One region of the Embleya sp. NPDC025285 genome, then DNA from elsewhere that is predicted to be linked to it. Evidence: riboswitches for the same ligand, from Rfam matches in the RefSeq annotation. Region 1 holds a riboswitch; each other region holds the start of a gene.
The links. Region 1 has a riboswitch for cobalamin ahead of ACZ4FV_RS13010 (cob(I)yrinic acid a,c-diamide adenosyltransferase). Riboswitches for the same ligand answer to the same signal wherever they lie in the genome.

Region 2: another riboswitch for cobalamin. It lies ahead of ACZ4FV_RS05270 (ABC transporter substrate-binding protein); the one in region 1 lies ahead of ACZ4FV_RS13010 (cob(I)yrinic acid a,c-diamide adenosyltransferase).
Region 3: another riboswitch for cobalamin. It lies ahead of metE (5-methyltetrahydropteroyltriglutamate--homocysteine S-methyltransferase); the one in region 1 lies ahead of ACZ4FV_RS13010 (cob(I)yrinic acid a,c-diamide adenosyltransferase).
Region 4: another riboswitch for cobalamin. It lies ahead of ACZ4FV_RS13870 (ribonucleoside-diphosphate reductase subunit alpha); the one in region 1 lies ahead of ACZ4FV_RS13010 (cob(I)yrinic acid a,c-diamide adenosyltransferase).

The regions. Positions count from the first base shown of each region.
Region 1 is NZ_JBVHLU010000015.1:144,045-147,797, reverse strand. Features, by position in the region: gene ACZ4FV_RS13020 (hypothetical protein) at 1-927, opposite strand, end outside; gene ACZ4FV_RS13015 ((2Fe-2S)-binding protein) at 1,296-2,114, opposite strand; gene ACZ4FV_RS13010 (cob(I)yrinic acid a,c-diamide adenosyltransferase) at 2,090-2,683, opposite strand; cobalamin riboswitch at 2,742-2,866, opposite strand; gene ACZ4FV_RS13005 (Ig-like domain-containing protein) at 3,521-3,753, shown strand, end outside.
Region 2 is NZ_JBVHLU010000005.1:107,904-111,656, forward strand. Features, by position in the region: gene ACZ4FV_RS05260 (ABC transporter ATP-binding protein) at 1-212, opposite strand, end outside; gene ACZ4FV_RS05265 (FecCD family ABC transporter permease) at 209-1,363, opposite strand; gene ACZ4FV_RS05270 (ABC transporter substrate-binding protein) at 1,360-2,376, opposite strand; cobalamin riboswitch at 2,499-2,737, opposite strand; gene ACZ4FV_RS05275 (DeoR/GlpR family DNA-binding transcription regulator) at 2,951-3,753, opposite strand, start outside.
Region 3 is NZ_JBVHLU010000004.1:79,859-83,611, forward strand. Features, by position in the region: gene metE (5-methyltetrahydropteroyltriglutamate--homocysteine S-methyltransferase) at 1-1,514, opposite strand, end outside; cobalamin riboswitch at 1,672-1,893, opposite strand; gene ACZ4FV_RS04180 (flagellar hook-length control protein FliK) at 2,113-2,646, opposite strand; gene ACZ4FV_RS04185 (cupin domain-containing protein) at 3,147-3,518, opposite strand; gene ACZ4FV_RS04190 (low temperature requirement protein A) at 3,561-3,753, opposite strand, start outside.
Region 4 is NZ_JBVHLU010000017.1:42,354-46,106, forward strand. Features, by position in the region: gene mug (G/U mismatch-specific DNA glycosylase) at 1-40, shown strand, start outside; cobalamin riboswitch at 914-1,165, shown strand; gene ACZ4FV_RS13870 (ribonucleoside-diphosphate reductase subunit alpha) at 1,242-3,560, shown strand; gene ACZ4FV_RS13875 (ribonucleotide-diphosphate reductase subunit beta) at 3,578-3,753, shown strand, end outside.

The sequences.
Region 1 (3,753 bases):
GACCGCGGCGGCGGCGGCCGGCACCGGGCGCCGGCGGATCTCCGCCGAGCCGGTGAGGGTCGCGTGCCGGAGCGGGTCCGGGGTGTGGTCGAAGATTTGGTTGCCGGCGGTGTGTCCGACCTCGACGGTGCGGTCCTTGGCGTGTCCGACCCGGTCACCGGCCAGCTCGCGGGCCTGACCGGCCTTGTGCACGGCCGCGTCCTTGAGCTCCTCGGCGCGGTGTCCGGCCGATTGCTTGAGTTCCTCGGCGCGGTGTCCGGCCGCTTCCTTGAGCTCTCCGGCCCGGTGCTCGACGGCTTCCTTGGCCTGCTCGGCGCGGTGTCCGGCCGCTTCGATGAGCTCTTCGGCGCGGTGGCCGACCGCCTCCTTGGCCTTCGCGGTCTTGTGTCGGGCCGTCTCCTTGGCCTGCTCGACCCGCTGCCGCGCGGCGTCCTTGGCGTGCTCGGTTCGGTCCTGGACGGCGTCCTTGGCCTGCTCGGCCCGATCGCGGGCGGCCTTCCTGGCCTGCCCGGCCCCCTCCCGCGCGGCGTCCTTCGCTTGCCCGGCCCGGTCACGGGCGGCGTCCTTGGCCTCCCCGGCCCGGTCGCGGACGGTGCCCGCGGCCTGTTCGACGGCTTCGCCGGCCGCCGCTTCGAGCCGTTCGGCCCGGCGTCGGGCCCGCCCCGCGGCACGGTCGGTTCCTCGGCCGACCTGCTCCGCGGCCTCACCCACCTTGCGGTGCACCGTCTCGGGCGGCTCGGCCTGGGTCAACTCCTCCACCGCGTGATCCAATTGCTCACGTTTGCGGCTCAGCGTCGGCTCCTGCTGCGGGAGTGCGCTCTGCGTGGGTGATTCGACGGCGGGGGGAAGGACGGTCGGGAACGCGGCGACCTCGTCGGGATCGCGCGACGCGGACCTGCCGCCGGAGTCTCGGCCTGGGGTACTCATCGGTGCGTACTCCTCTTCACGGTCTCGATGTCCTCGCGTCACCGCCGAGGACCGCGCCTGGCGCCTGCCCCGGGGGCGCCCGGTCATTCGTCCTCGGCGGGCCTTCGACGGCCGGGGCCGTCTCCCCGATCCTGCCGGGGGCGCAGACCCGGCAGGACCGAGGACACGGCCCCGGCGTTCGCATTCGTCGATGCCGGATTCGGTGTCTCGTGGCCGAGGCTAGAAACAACCGGGCCGAGGATCCGGGAATGTCACCCGGATGCGCGGCTCGGCGTGTCCGACCGATTCACCCGATCGGCCGCTCCGCGCGGGACCCGACACACGGTTCCCGGTGCCCCGAGCGAACCGAACGGGCAGGCCGACGGTGCTCAGCCCGCGTTCCCCCGAAAACCCGATGCCGACGACCCGATCCGGGTCCGGGCCGGCCGCGGCGGCTTGTCGTGGAAGACACAGTCGCCGCACGTACCGCCCCCGGGGATCCGGTAGTACAGGCAGCACGTGGTGCGGCGGAACGCGCCGAGCGCACCGTGCAGGCCGGTTCCACGCAACCGGCCTGCGGCCAACAGGCCGTCGGCGAACACGCGTGTGGTCGCCACGAGTTCCGGCTCGGTCGGAGCCAGGTGCCGGTGCAACACGCGGGCCGCGCCGACCAGGGCCGACGCGGCGTTGCCCCACAGCAGCCGCTCGGCGACCGGCACCACCGCTCGGGTCGCCCCGGCGAGCGGCACCAGATGCCCGACCAGCACCGCGTCGTGCAGCTGCTCGATCCCCGAGCGATCGTCCGGCACCGGCGCCGGCTCCGGATCGGGCGCCCACAACTCGACCGGCCCGGCGTCCGGGAAGCGCCAGTACGTCCGGGCCGGATCCAGGTCGGGCACCACCCGGCCGAGCACCGCCGCACCCAGTGCCACCGACCACAGCCGCGAGGCCACGCCCAGATACAGGATCGACGCGGCGACACGCGGTTCCTCGGTCCGCAGCCGGGCCCGTACGTGCTCCACCCGGGCCGCCCACGCGGCGGGCGCGGCCGGGTCGTACAGCTCGGCCAACGGCCGAAAGCCCGCGCCGTCGGTGATCGGTCCGGTCCGCAGCTCGAAGTAGGGCCCCACGTCGGCGAGCCGGCGCAGCGGCCCGCCGCCGTGGGACCGCGACCGCCCGCCGGTCAGCGGCTGTCGCCCGGACGCCACAACACATCACCCGCACCGTCGGCGTTGGCCCGCCGGGCGAGGACGAACAGCAGGTCGGACAACCGGTTGAGGTAGCGCGCGGTGAGCGGGTTGACGGTCGCGGCACCGCCTGCCGTCGCCCGCTCGTCCGCCTCGATCAGCGCCCAGGTCGAGCGCTCGGCACGTCGGGCCGAGGTGCGGGCCACGTGCAGCAGGGCCGCGGCCGGGCTGCCGCCGGGCAGTACGAAGGAACGCAGCGCGGCCAGTTCCGCGTTGAACGCGTCGCAGTGCTCCTCCAGCCGGGCCACGTCCGCCTCGGTGATCCGCAGCCGGGTGTCCCCCTCGGCGATCGGCGCGCACAGGTCGGCGCCGACGTCGAACAGGTCGTGCTGCAGTTGCGCCAGTACCGCGCGCGTCTGCGGTTGCGGGTCGCCGAGCGCGAGCACGACCCCGATCGCCGCGTTGGTCTCGTCCGTGTCGGCGTACGCCGCCAACCTCGGATCGGTCTTGCGCGTACGGGAGTTGTCGCCCAGCGCGGTCGTGCCGGCATCGCCGGTACGGGTGTAGATCCGGCTCAAAACCAAGGACATGGTCGGCACCGGCCTCTCTCGGGGAAATCCGCCCCGGTTGGTGAGGTGGCGACGACGTGAGTCTCCTGGCTCTCGGATCATCGCTCCTCCCGGCCTTCCGACCCGTCTCGGGGCCGTGGCCGGTTCGGGAGTCGCTCCCCGATCACAGTGGCGGGACCGCGCCGGATTCACACCGGCTTCCTCGTACCGCCGTCGCCTTGCGCCTCCCACCATGACACGCGCGACGGGCCCGGTCCACCGTCGGATCCGGACCACGCGTGCGGGTGAAGCTTGCCGCCGGTCCGCGCGCCGAGCCCCGGACCGGCGCGGGTAAAGCCCAGGATCGGATTCCGAGAGCGGCTCCCTCGGCCGGCGTCGGCCCGGCGGTATCGGCGCCGAAGGGTGCCGACGGGCGCCGGAGGGTGCCGGTGAGTCGATCCGCGATCCGGCCGTGCCGGGAAATCAGTGCCGGAGGTATGCGTGTCCACGGTGTCCGGAACACCTGAACCAGCCGGTCCGACGCGTCGGGTGGGTCGGGCATGTCGGGTGGGTCGGGTAGGTCGGGTACGTCGAGCGGGCGTGCTCCTGGCGTGTTGTGTGTCGCTGTTCGGAGCCGGGTCGGGGCATCCAGCCGCCTGTGCGGGGTGGTTCGGCCCCGAGGGGATGCATCTCGCCTCCTCCGTACCGCTCTTCGATGCCGGCTCGGCGCGACCGACTCCTTCCGCTGCGGACTTCGACGCCGGGTCGGGACATACCGCCCCGCCCGCCGGACCCCTCGGCGCGGGGACGGCAGGCCCCACCCCATCCGCATCGCTGTTGAGCGCCGGCGCCGGGCGCCCCGTCGGGTCCGGCGACCGGGTGCGGTCCAGGGACCAGCCCGAGCCGAACCTGCCACCCGTCCCGCGTGCCGTCGCCGATCGGGTGGGCACTCGCGCCGGGCAGTCGGTGGACGTCCCGGTCCTGGCCGGCGACTCCGGCGAAGGGCTGGTCGTGCTGTCGTACACCAATCCCGAACACGGCCTGGTGCTCCAGCCGGACGAGCGGGGCGACGCGAATTCGGTGCTGCGGTACACGCCGGGGCCGGGCTTCAC
Region 2 (3,753 bases), on a different contig from region 1:
ACGTCCTCGCCGTCCAGGAGTACCCGGCCCGAGGTCGGCCGGTTCACCCGGTACACGCTGCGCAGCAGGGTCGACTTGCCGCTGCCGTTGGGGCCGAGCAGACCGACCACCTCGCCGGGCTCGACGGTCAGCGACACCGCGTCGACCAGGGGCCGGCCGTTGATCGCGAAGGTGACGTCGTCCAGGACCAGGCGTGCCGCGGGCCCGGTCATCGTGCGCCCGCTTCCCGGCGCGCGTCCCGGCGCAGCAGCCAGACGAAGAACGGGCCGCCGACCAGCGAGGTCACGATGCCCACCGGCAACTCCTGCGGCGCGAGCACCGTACGCGCCACCAGGTCGGCGCAGATCGCGAACACCGCGCCGAGCAGCGCGGCCACCGGCAGCGCGCGCCGATGATCCGCGCCGACCAGCAATCGCACCACGTGCGGCAACATCAGGCCGACGAAGCCGATCACGCCGCTGACCGCGACGACGACCCCGGTGAGCACCGCCGCGAGCAGGAACATGCCCTGCCGAAAGCGCTGGACGTCCAGGCCGAGCGCGGCCGCGCTCTCCTCGCCGGCCAGGAGCAGGTTGAGGTTGCGCGCCTGGAGCAGCAGCACCACCAGGCCGATCGCGAGCGCGAGGGCGGGGACGAGCAGCAGGGTCCAGCGGGCCGAGCCGAAGCCGCCCAGCGTCCAGAACAGCACCTGGGCGGCGAGTTGCGGATCCGGTGAGGTCAGCACGAGCAGGCTGGTCAGCGAGGACAACACGGCGCTGACCGCGACGCCGGCCAGGACCAGTCGCACGGCGGTGACCCGGCCGCCGGAGCGGGCCACCGAGAAGACCACGAGCAGGGTGATCAGTCCGCCGGTGAACGCGGCCGCGTTCAGGGTGAGCGCGCCCAGCGAAAGGCCGCCGATCGACGCGACGCCCCAGCGCATCACCAGGACCGCTCCGGTGGCCGCGCCGGAGGAGACGCCGAGCACGTCCGGACCGGCCAGCGGGTTGCGCACGATCGCCTGGATCACCATGCCCACCACGGCCAGCGTCGCGCCGACGACGGCGGCGAGCAGCACCCTGGGCAACCGGGTGTCGGCGATGATCAGGTCGTGTGCGCGGCTCCACGACGGCCGCACCCACGCGTCTCCGCCGACGCGATGCGCGAGGATGCGCCACGTCTCCGACCAGGGCACCGACACCGACCCCACCAGCAGCCCCGCCGCGGCCGCCGCGAACAGCGCGACGAGGAGGCCGCCGACCACCAGCGGAAGGCGGACCCGGCCGCCCGGGACGACCGCCGCACGGCCGACCGGTGGTGTCGGCGGGCCCTCGCCGCGCAGGACCGCGACCCGTACCGCCACCGGGTCCCGATCGACCGTCACGGCCGGTCGGGGTGCAGTTGCCTGGCGAGTTCCTCGACCGCGTCCACCGAGCGCGGCCCGGGCTGCGCTACGGACAGCGAGATCACCGGGAAGGCGTTCGCGCGCAGCGCCGGTACGTCGGCGAGTACCGGAGTGGCCTTGAGGGTGGCGATCTTGGCGTCGACCGGCGGCGTCACGTAGTCGTAGATCAGCACCACGTCCGGCTTGCGTTCGGCCACCTGCTCCCAGGAGACCTTGGTCCAGCGCTCGTTCAGGTCGGCGAACACGTTGGTGCCACCGGCACGGGTGATGATCTCGTTGAGCATCGAGTTGCCGCCGGTGGTCTGCGCGGCGTCGGCGCCCGAGTTGTACACGAACACCTTGACCGGCGCGGCGCCGGCGAGCCGCGCGGTGACCGCGTCGAGCCGCTGCCGGAACGCGGCGGCGGAGCGCTCGGCGCGCTCGGGCACGCCGAAGATGCCGCCGATGGAGCGGAGTTCGCCGTAGAGCTGATCGAAGGTGACCGGCGCCTTGGCGCAGCCCTCGGGGTTGAGGTGGGTCTTGATGTTCAACTCGCCGAGCCGCGCCCGGGTGTGGCCGGACGACTCGGAGAAGCCGTCCGGGTAGCCCGAGTAGACGAAGTCGGGGGTGGCTTCGAGGAGTTTCTCCAGCGAGGGTTGCGCGTCGGCGAGCACCGGGATCCGCGCGTACGGCTCCTTGTACTTGTCGCCGATGGTCCGGCCCTTGAGGTAGGCGGTGCCCACCATCCGGTCGGCCAGGCCCAGTTCGAGCATCAGCTCGGTCGCGTTGGAGGTCAGCGTCGCGGCGCGCTGCGGCGGCCGGTCGTAGCTCGTGGTCACACCGCAGTTGTCGGTGTCCGCGTACGGCTTGTAGGCGGCGGGTGCGGGAGCGGCGGCCTTGTCGTCCCGCACGGCGCCGCCGCACGCGGTCGCGAACAGCGCGAGGGCGGCCACCGCCGCGGCCCACGAATATCGGTGTGCCGCCGGCATCCGCCCGGGTATCTGCGTACGCATCGTCGAAGCTCTCCCTTGCGAGTCCTCGTCGGGGGAACTCGGGAGGGAGTACGGCGGCGGACACCGCACGGCGCCGTCGTCCGACGGACCCGCCCGCGAGGTCCCGGAAGTCCGCGTGCGTGAGGCGTACGCGGGCGACGGCAGGTCTTCGGACTCGTGGGCGGGTCCCGGGAGCCACGGGTGTGGCCGGGATGCCTACCGGTCGTCGCTTCCCGGGACCCGTTCGACCGGGGCCCAGTGCGTGATGACGACTTTCGTTCCCACTTACCGCTGCGGGGCAGTTCCGGATTCGCACCGGATTCCCTCTTGCGACACCCGGAATCGGTCGAAGCCGGGTGAACCGTTCGCAAGGGCAGCCTAACCAGGGCGCCTCGACCGTCGAGCGAGGGGGCCGGGACGGGCGCGCCGAGGGTCGCGGCGGCCGAGTGAGGGGCCACGGCGGGAGGACCGGCTCGGGTCCGGGCAGGGTCCCGCGCTCGGGTACGTGCCCACCCTTACCCGCTTCGCGCCGTGCCCGCCTACTCCGCGCGCTCCGGTACATGCCCACCCCGCACCCGCTGCGCGCAGCGGCCGCCTACTCCGCGACCAGGATCTCCAGCCCCACGTCGCGCAGCGCGTCGAGCGCCTCCGCATCGGCCGCGCCGCTCGTGATCAGCAGGTCGATGTCCGCCAGCGGGCACACCTCGGCGAGTTCGACCCGGCCCAGCTTCGAGCCGTCCGCGACCACGACCCGGCGACCCGCGGCTCGCAACATCGCGCGTTTGGCCTCGGCCTCGGGCAGGTTCACATTGGTGATGCCCCCGGTGGGATGCACGCCGTTGCAACCGATGAAGACCGTGTCGGCGTGGATCCGCTCCAGAATGTGGTCGCCGAGCGGATTGATCAGCGAGTGCTGCAACGGCCGCAGCGTGCCGCCGGTGACCACGACCGAGAACCGCGGGATCGCCCGTTCCAGCTCCAGGGCGATGGTCAGCCCGTTGGTGAACACCACGAGGTCGCGCAGTTCCTCGCGGTCCACCAGCGCGCGGGCCACGAACGTGGTGGTCGTGCCCACGTCCAGCACCACGCTCTCGGACGGCGACACCAGTGCCGCGGCCGCCCGCCCGATCAGCGTCTTCGCGGGCGACGCCGAGGTCAACGCCTCCTCGAAGGACGGCTCCACCCGGGGGTCGCGGCCGGTGAACATCGCGCCGCCGCGGACCCGGCGCAGCCGGCCCTGCCGCTCCAACACCTCCAGGTCGGCCCGGACCGTCACCCGCGAGATGCCGAACGCCTCGGCCAGGTCGGTGACCTTGGCGAAACCCCGGTCCGCGATCGTCGCTGCCATCCGGGCGCGGCGGCCCTCGGCGGGCAGTCCGTCGGTGTCGTCGTCAGGCA
Region 3 (3,753 bases), on a different contig from region 1:
ATGTCGTTGCGTTCGGCCTCGCCGTGCACCAGGACGTCGATTCCGGCCTTCTCCTGGAAGGAGATCACGTCGCGGATCTCGGACTCGATGCGTTCCTCGTAGCCTGCCTCGTCGATGCGTCCGGCGCGCAGGTCGGCGCGGGCGGTGCGCAGCTCGCCGGTCTGCGGGAAGGAGCCGATCGTGGTCGTCGGCAGCAACGGGAGTCCCAGGTGGGCGCGTTGGGCCGCGGCGCGCTCGGCGTAGGGCAGGCTGCGCCGGCCGTCCGCGTCGGTGACCGCGGCGGCGCGGGCACGTACGGCGGGGTCGCGGGTCAGGGCGGAGGTCTTGCGCGCGGCCAGGTCGGCCCGATTGGCGGCGAGATGGGTCGCGATGGTGTCCGTGCCCTGGCCCAGGCCGCGGGCCAACGTGACGATCTCCTCGGTCTTTTGCCGGGCGAAGGCGAGCCATCGGGAGATCTGCGGGTCGATGTCGCGCTCGTCGCCGGCGTCCAGGGGCACGTGCAACAGGGAGCAGGACGCGGACACGTCGACGCGCTCGGCCAGGCCCAGCAGGGTACCCAGGGTGGCCAGCGACCTGCCGAGGTCGTTGATCCACACGTTGCGCCCGTCGACGACGCCGGCGACCAGGCGCTTGCCGGGCAGTCCGCCGACGGCGGCCAGGGCGTCCAGGTTGGCGAACGCGGCTCCGGTGAAGTCGAGGGCGAGCCCCTCGATCGGCGCCTTGGCCAGGATCGGCAACGCCTCGCCGAGGCGGTCGAAGTACGAGGCGACCAGCAGCCTGGGCCGGTCAGTGAGCGCGCCGAGGTCGCGGTAGGCGCGTGCGATGGCGTTGAGTTCGGCGAAGCTGCGGTCCTGGACCAGCGCGGGTTCGTCCAGTTGCACCCACTCGGCGCCGGCCGCGCGCAGGTCGGCGAGCACCTCGGCGTACACCGGCAGCAGTCGATCCAACAGGGTCAGCGGCTGGAAGTCGGCCGCGACGCCGGGCGCGGGCTTGGCGAGCAGGAGGTAGGTGATCGGGCCGACCAGTACGGGGCGGGCGGTCAGGCCCTGTGCGATGGCCTCCTCGAACTCGGCGACCTGCTTGGCGGAGTTCGCGGAGAACACGGTGTCGGGGCCGAGTTCGGGGACCAGGTAGTGGTAGTTCGTGTCGAACCACTTGGTCATCTCCAGCGGCGCCACCTCCTGGGTGCCGCGCGCCATCGCGAAGTAGCCGTCCAGGGCGTCGGCTTCGACGGCCGCACGGTGGCGGGGCGGGATCGCGCCGACCATCACGGTGGTGTCCAGGACGTGGTCGTAGAGCGAGAAGTCGCCGGTGGGCACCTCGTGTACACCGGCATCGGCGAGCCGATCGCGGTTGGCGCGGCGCAGTTCGGCCGCGGTCTCGCGAAGCCCGTCGGCGGTGACCCGACCGGCCCAGTAGCCCTCGATGGCCTTCTTCAACTCCCGGCGCGGGCCCTGTCGGGGGTAGCCGTACACGGTGGCGCGGGTTGCCGCGGCTGCGGACTTGGTGGTCACGGAACTCTCCTTCGCGAGTTGTCTCCGGAATCCCGGGACGGATCGAGGGCGCGAAGGGATGGCAAGCCGCCGGGGCGTTTCGGCGCTGTCGCGCACGTGTGCCACCGGGGTTGTCCGCCGACCCGCCCACGAGGTCACCGAGATCACCGTGTGCCTCGTCGGCACACGGGCAGTGGCAGGTCTTCGGACTCGTGGGCGCGTCCACCGAAAGGGCGGACTCCTACTGGCCGTCGCTTCCCGGGCCCGTCCTGGGGCCCAGTGCTGTTGACGGCGGTCGTTCCCACTCACCGCTGCGGGGCAGTCCCGGATTCACACCGGGTTCCCTCTTACGACGCGCCTGCCTGGCGGGCAGGGCGAACCGACTGCGTCCGTCAGCTTAGCCGGCGATGGGCGCGTCCGGCAGGCGAGTCCACCCGGTGGACGGTGAAACGACGTACGCGCGAGGCGGATGCCGCCGCCGGCGCCGATCGGGCAGGCGTGCGCGGTCCGTTCCCGGCGTTCGTTCCGACCGAATCACGCGCGTCGGCGATGACCGGCGGAACGAACGCGGTCGCGGAGCCGAGGACGACCTCGCTTCGGATCCGACGCCGGGTCGGCCCTACGGGCGCGTGGGGGCCACGCGCGGGGGCGGATTGGTGGTGGACGTCTTGTCCTTGGAGAAGGACCAGCCCTCGAAGCTGCCCAGCGGGGGCTTTCGGTTGGTCGCGCCCCACGAGCTGTAGGTCCAGGTGCCGTTGTTCGGCGCGTGCCAGTACGACCAATACGCCGACGCCGGAGGGGTGTTGACGCAGGGCTCGGTGTCCGTGCCGGGCTTGCCCTCGATCCGGCAGATGAACGCCTCGCCCCACCGGTTCGTGCCCTGGATCTGGAAGCCGGCGTTCTTGAGCGCGGCCAGACCGGTGGCTTGGTCGCCGGGCGCGCAGCGGGTGAGCGTGGCGCCGCCGAGTTCCTGGAAGTCGACGATCACGGTCACCCCGTTGGCGTCCGGGCAGACGCCGGCGGAGCCCTTGGTGGGGTCGATGGCGTAGGCGGCGGGTGCGCTCACGGTGATCTGGGCGGTGGCGGGCAGCAGGAGAAGGGCGAGTGCCCCGACCAGCCGGCCTATTCGAGCCTTGTTCCCACGAGATTTCACGTGCGGATTCCCTTCGTGCGACGGGCGTCGGCACGAGCGGCGGAACCGATGCCGCCCGGGCCGAGCGATGTTCCTCACAGGACCGCCGACCCCGGCATCGCGCCGACGAGACACCGCCGGACGTGAAATCCGGGCTTCAGCGTGCAGTCCACGACAGCTGGAGCCTTAAACTCGTACGAATCCAGGCATTCCGACTCGCGGCGGCCTGTCGGCCACCGCCTACGGTTGCGGGTCAGCGCCGGATTTCGACCGGCTTCCCCTGGATTGCGAACTATGCGGTTGTGTCGCCGACCCGGACAGGGTCGGCTTGCGGAGCGTATGAGATGAGCTGCTCGTCGTACAACAGGTCGCGCGAGCAATGCACGGTGCCGTTCGTCACCGCGTGGGAGGCGCCGCCCGGAAGGCGCCGGCCGAAAAGCGTCGGCCGGAGAGGCACCGCCCTGAAGGTCGGCCGACACGGTGGCCGGCCCTGTGGTGGGCCGCGGCGCCGGCGCCGCGGCTCAGGTGGGTTCGCCCACCCGATACCCCGGCACGGACGGCCACCGCACCGTGAGCACCACCGACTCCTCCTCGGCCGCCCAGGAGTGGTCGACACCGCGACCCCACACCACGTAGTCGCCCTGCTTCGCCAACAAAACGCTGCGGCCCGGCAGTTCGACCCGGAACCGGCCGCTGATCAGGATCAGCAGCGCGGTCCGCGCCTCACCGCTCACCCACTCGGCGCGCGCGTCGCCGGGTGGGTGGACACCCCACTTGATCTCCACCGCCTCGCTGTGCCGAGGGTCGCCGACGTCCTTGAAATGGCCGAGCAGCCAACCCCGGTCCAGCGCCGCGTCCGGGCCCGCGTTGCCCACGTACACGCTGTCGTTCATGGCCGGGGACGCTAGCAGAGCAGGCTCCCCGGCCCCAAAGGGTCAGCCGGCCGAGGTCACCTGCCGCGCGTCCGGCTCCTCCGCCGCGCGGACCTGGCGGAGGTGGTCGGACACGGTCATGATCGCGAGGAGCGCCGTGGCGACCGCGAGTACCGCCCAGCCCGTGCCCGCGACGGACGCGACGAGGGGTACCGCCACCACCGCGGTGACGATGTGTCCCTGGACCGGGCCGGTG
Region 4 (3,753 bases), on a different contig from region 1:
AACCGCCGGGACCGAAAGCACCCGGACCGAAACCACCTGACCGGAAGGCACCCGGCCGGAAACCCGCCGAAACCCATCGAAGGCGGTCGAAGGCTGCCTGAATGCGGCCCGAGGACGACCCGAAGGGGCGCGACCGCCCCAGGGCGCGGTCGGTGCGCCCGGGCCGGTCCGCGCGCCTGTATCCGAGTCGATTCGTCCATCGACCGAGTGGGATCACCCGGTTGGTGGTTACTTCGCGTTCCCTCGCGCGGTTGGGTCGGCATGGAGATCCTGCGGGCCCCGTTCGGGCCGTGGCCCACCGAGGCGTTCGAGACACCCGTGTACGAGGCGTTGGTCGCGGAGTGGCGCGACTCGGGCCGGGAGGTACCCCGGCCGGTGGACCGATGCCCCGACCGCCCGGCGCGACACGCGCGCCCATCCGGGGCCGGCCCCCGCACCGGCCGCCCCTGAGGACGCCGCCGAGGCCACCTCCGAGGCAGCCCACACCGGCCGCCGGAGGCACCCGCCGACACGCCCGGCTCCCGCCTCGCCGACCCGCCCGTCGGACGCCGTACATGCCAGGCACGCCCCGCGGCCGACCGTACGCTCCCAATGCCTCGCCCTCGCCCGCTCGGCCGCCCCGCGAAGGTCTTTCCCTCGACGCCCGGACACCACGTTCGACAGGGGCTCGGCGACGCGCGCCGCGCACAACGCCGGCGTGTCGTGCAGCCATTCGGCGGCCCGCGCGCGAGTACCGTCATGCCGGGCGTACGCCGGGAGGAGACGATTCCGCTCGGCTCGGGAGGCGCCGCGACACCCGGTGTGGACGGCATCGCCGCCGGGAGTGGGCCCGTCCCGGCCGAAATCGTGGTACGTCGGGAATCGCGACACGACACAACACCTGGGGGTGCGACGACCACCCCGCCACTACATATATGCTCTGCGACGCAGCTGGTTCGCCGTTCCGGTTCAAACGGAAAGGCGACGCAAGAGGGAACCCGGTGTGAAGCCGGGACTGCCCCCGCAGCGGTAAGCGGGAACGAATGTCGTCCTGCGGCGCCGAACGCCCGGAGGGGTTCGGCGCGCGACGACCACGGGGAACTCCGCGGCCCGCCGAGCACATCGTGCCCGGTGGCGCCCCGGCATGCCCGCGAGTCCGAATACCTGCCGGCTGTCCGCGCCTTCGGGCGCGGGGTCACTGTACGTACGAGCTCGCGAGGAGAGAGCACGTGACCGTTGTGGACAGCGTGGGCGCGACCCGGATGCGGATCGACGAAAGCCCCGAGGACCAACTGGCTACCCTGGTGCGCACCCAGGCGCGCGATCTGCCGGAGGTCGATCCGGATCGGGTCGTCCGCCGGGTCGTCGCGGGTCTCAACGAGGGCGCGGACAAGGGAGCGGCCGCGGACCTGGCGGTGCGTACCGCCGCCGAGCTGATCGCGGAGGAGCCCGCCTACTCGCGGCTCGCCGCGCGCCTGCTCGCCGGCCGGATCGCGGACGAGGCCCTCGACGCGGGGGTCACCTCGTTCAGCGCGGGCATCGCGCTCGGCCGGCGCGAGGGCGTCATCGGCGCGGAGACCGCGGCGTTCGTCGCCGAGCACGCCGCCGAGTTGGACGCCGCCGTGGACGTCGACGGCGACCGGCGGTTCGAGTACTTCGGCCTGCGCACCGTGTACGACCGCTACCTGTTGCGCCACCCGGTCTCGCGCAAGGTGGTCGAGACCCCGCAGCACTTCCTGCTGCGCGTGGCGTGCGGCCTGGCCCAGGAGCCCGGCGAGGCGATCGGCTTCTACCGGCTGATGTCCTCGCTCGCCTACCTGCCCAGCTCGCCGACGCTGTTCAACTCCGGCACCGTGCACACCCAGATGTCCTCGTGCTACCTGCTCGACTCGCCCAAGGACGAGCTGGAGTCGATCTACGACATGTACGGGCGGATCGCCCGACTGTCGAAGTTCGCCGGCGGCATCGGCGTGGCGTGGTCGCGGGTGCGTTCGCGCGGCTCGCTGATCCGCGGCACCAACGGGCACTCCAACGGCATCGTGCCGTGGCTCAAGACGCTCGACTCGTCGGTGGCCGCGGTCAACCAGGGCGGCCGGCGCAAGGGCGCGGCCTGCGTGTACCTGGAGACCTGGCACCCGGACATCCTGGAGTTCCTCGAACTGCGCGAGAACACCGGTGAGGACGCGCGCCGCACGCACAACCTCAACCTGGCCAACTGGGTGCCGGACCTGTTCATGCGCCGGGTCGAGGAGGACGGCGTCTGGTCGCTGTTCGACCCGAACGAGCTGCCCGAACTGCCCGACCTGTGGGGCGCCGAGTTCGACAAGGTGTACGAAGCCGCCGAGCGGGACGGCCGGTTCGTCCGGCAGATGCCCGCGCGCGACCTCTACGCCCGGATGATGCGCACGCTCGCGCAGACCGGCAACGGCTGGATGACCTTCAAGGACGCCGCCAACCGCACCTGCAACCAGGCCGCGGAGCCCGGCAACGTGGTGCACCTGTCCAACCTGTGCACCGAGATCCTCGAGGTGACCAGCGACGGCGAGACCGCCGTGTGCAACCTCGGCTCGGTCAACCTCGGCGCGCACGTGATCGCCGGCGAGGGCATGGACTGGGACAAGCTGCGCGCGACGGTGCGCACCGCGGTGGTCTTCCTGGACCGCGTGATCGACATCAACTACTACCCGACCGACCAGGCCGCGGCGTCCAACCCGCGGTGGCGCCCGGTGGGCCTGGGCCTGATGGGCCTGCAGGACGTGTTCTTCACGCTCGGCATGCCGTTCGACTCGGTCGAGGCGCGCGAGTTGTCCACGCTGATCTCCGAGGAGATCTACCTGACCGCGCTGGAGACCTCCTCGGCGCTCGCCGAGGCGCACGGCCCGCACCCGGCCTACGCCGAGACGCACGCCGCGCGCGGCCGGCTCCAGCCGGACCTGTGGGAGGGCGTGTACCCGACCCAGACCAAGCGCTGGGACGCGCTGCGCGACCGGGTCGCCGAGCACGGCCTGCGCAACTCGCTGCTCGTGGCGATCGCGCCGACCGCGACCATCGCCTCGATCGCCGGTGCCTACGAGTGCATCGAGCCGCAGGTGTCGAACCTGTTCAAGCGCGAGACGTTGTCCGGCGAGTTCCTCCAGATCAACGCCTACCTGGTGCGCGAGCTCAAAGCCCGCGGCCTGTGGACCCCCGCGGTCCGCGACCGGATCAAGCGCGCCGAGGGCTCGGTCCAGAGCATCGCCGAACTCCCGGAGGACGTACGGGAGTTGTACCGCACCGCGTGGGAGCTTCCGCAGCGTGCGCTGATCGACCTGGCGGCGGCCCGCTCGCCGTACATCGACCAGTCGCAGTCGCTGAACCTGTTCATGGCCGACCCGACCATCGGCAAGCTGTCCTCGATGTACCGCTACGCGTGGTCCACCGGCCTCAAGACCACGTACTACCTGCGCTCGCGCCCCGCGACGCGGATCCAGCAGGCGACCGTGCCGGCGCAGGCCTCGGCCGCGCCCGTCGAGGAGATCTCGGACCTCGAGGTCATCGCCTGCTCGCTGGAGAACCCCGAAGCCTGTGAGGCGTGCACGTGAGCCTGCTCGATCCCGGAATGAACCTCACGCTGCGCCCGATGCAGTACCCGGACTTCTACGAGAAGTACCGCGCGGCGATCCGCAACACCTGGACGGTCGAAGAGGTCGACCTGCACAGCGACCTCGCCGACCTGGACAAGCTCAGCCCGGCCGAACGACACCTCGTGCAGCGCCTGGTCGCGTTCTTCGCGAC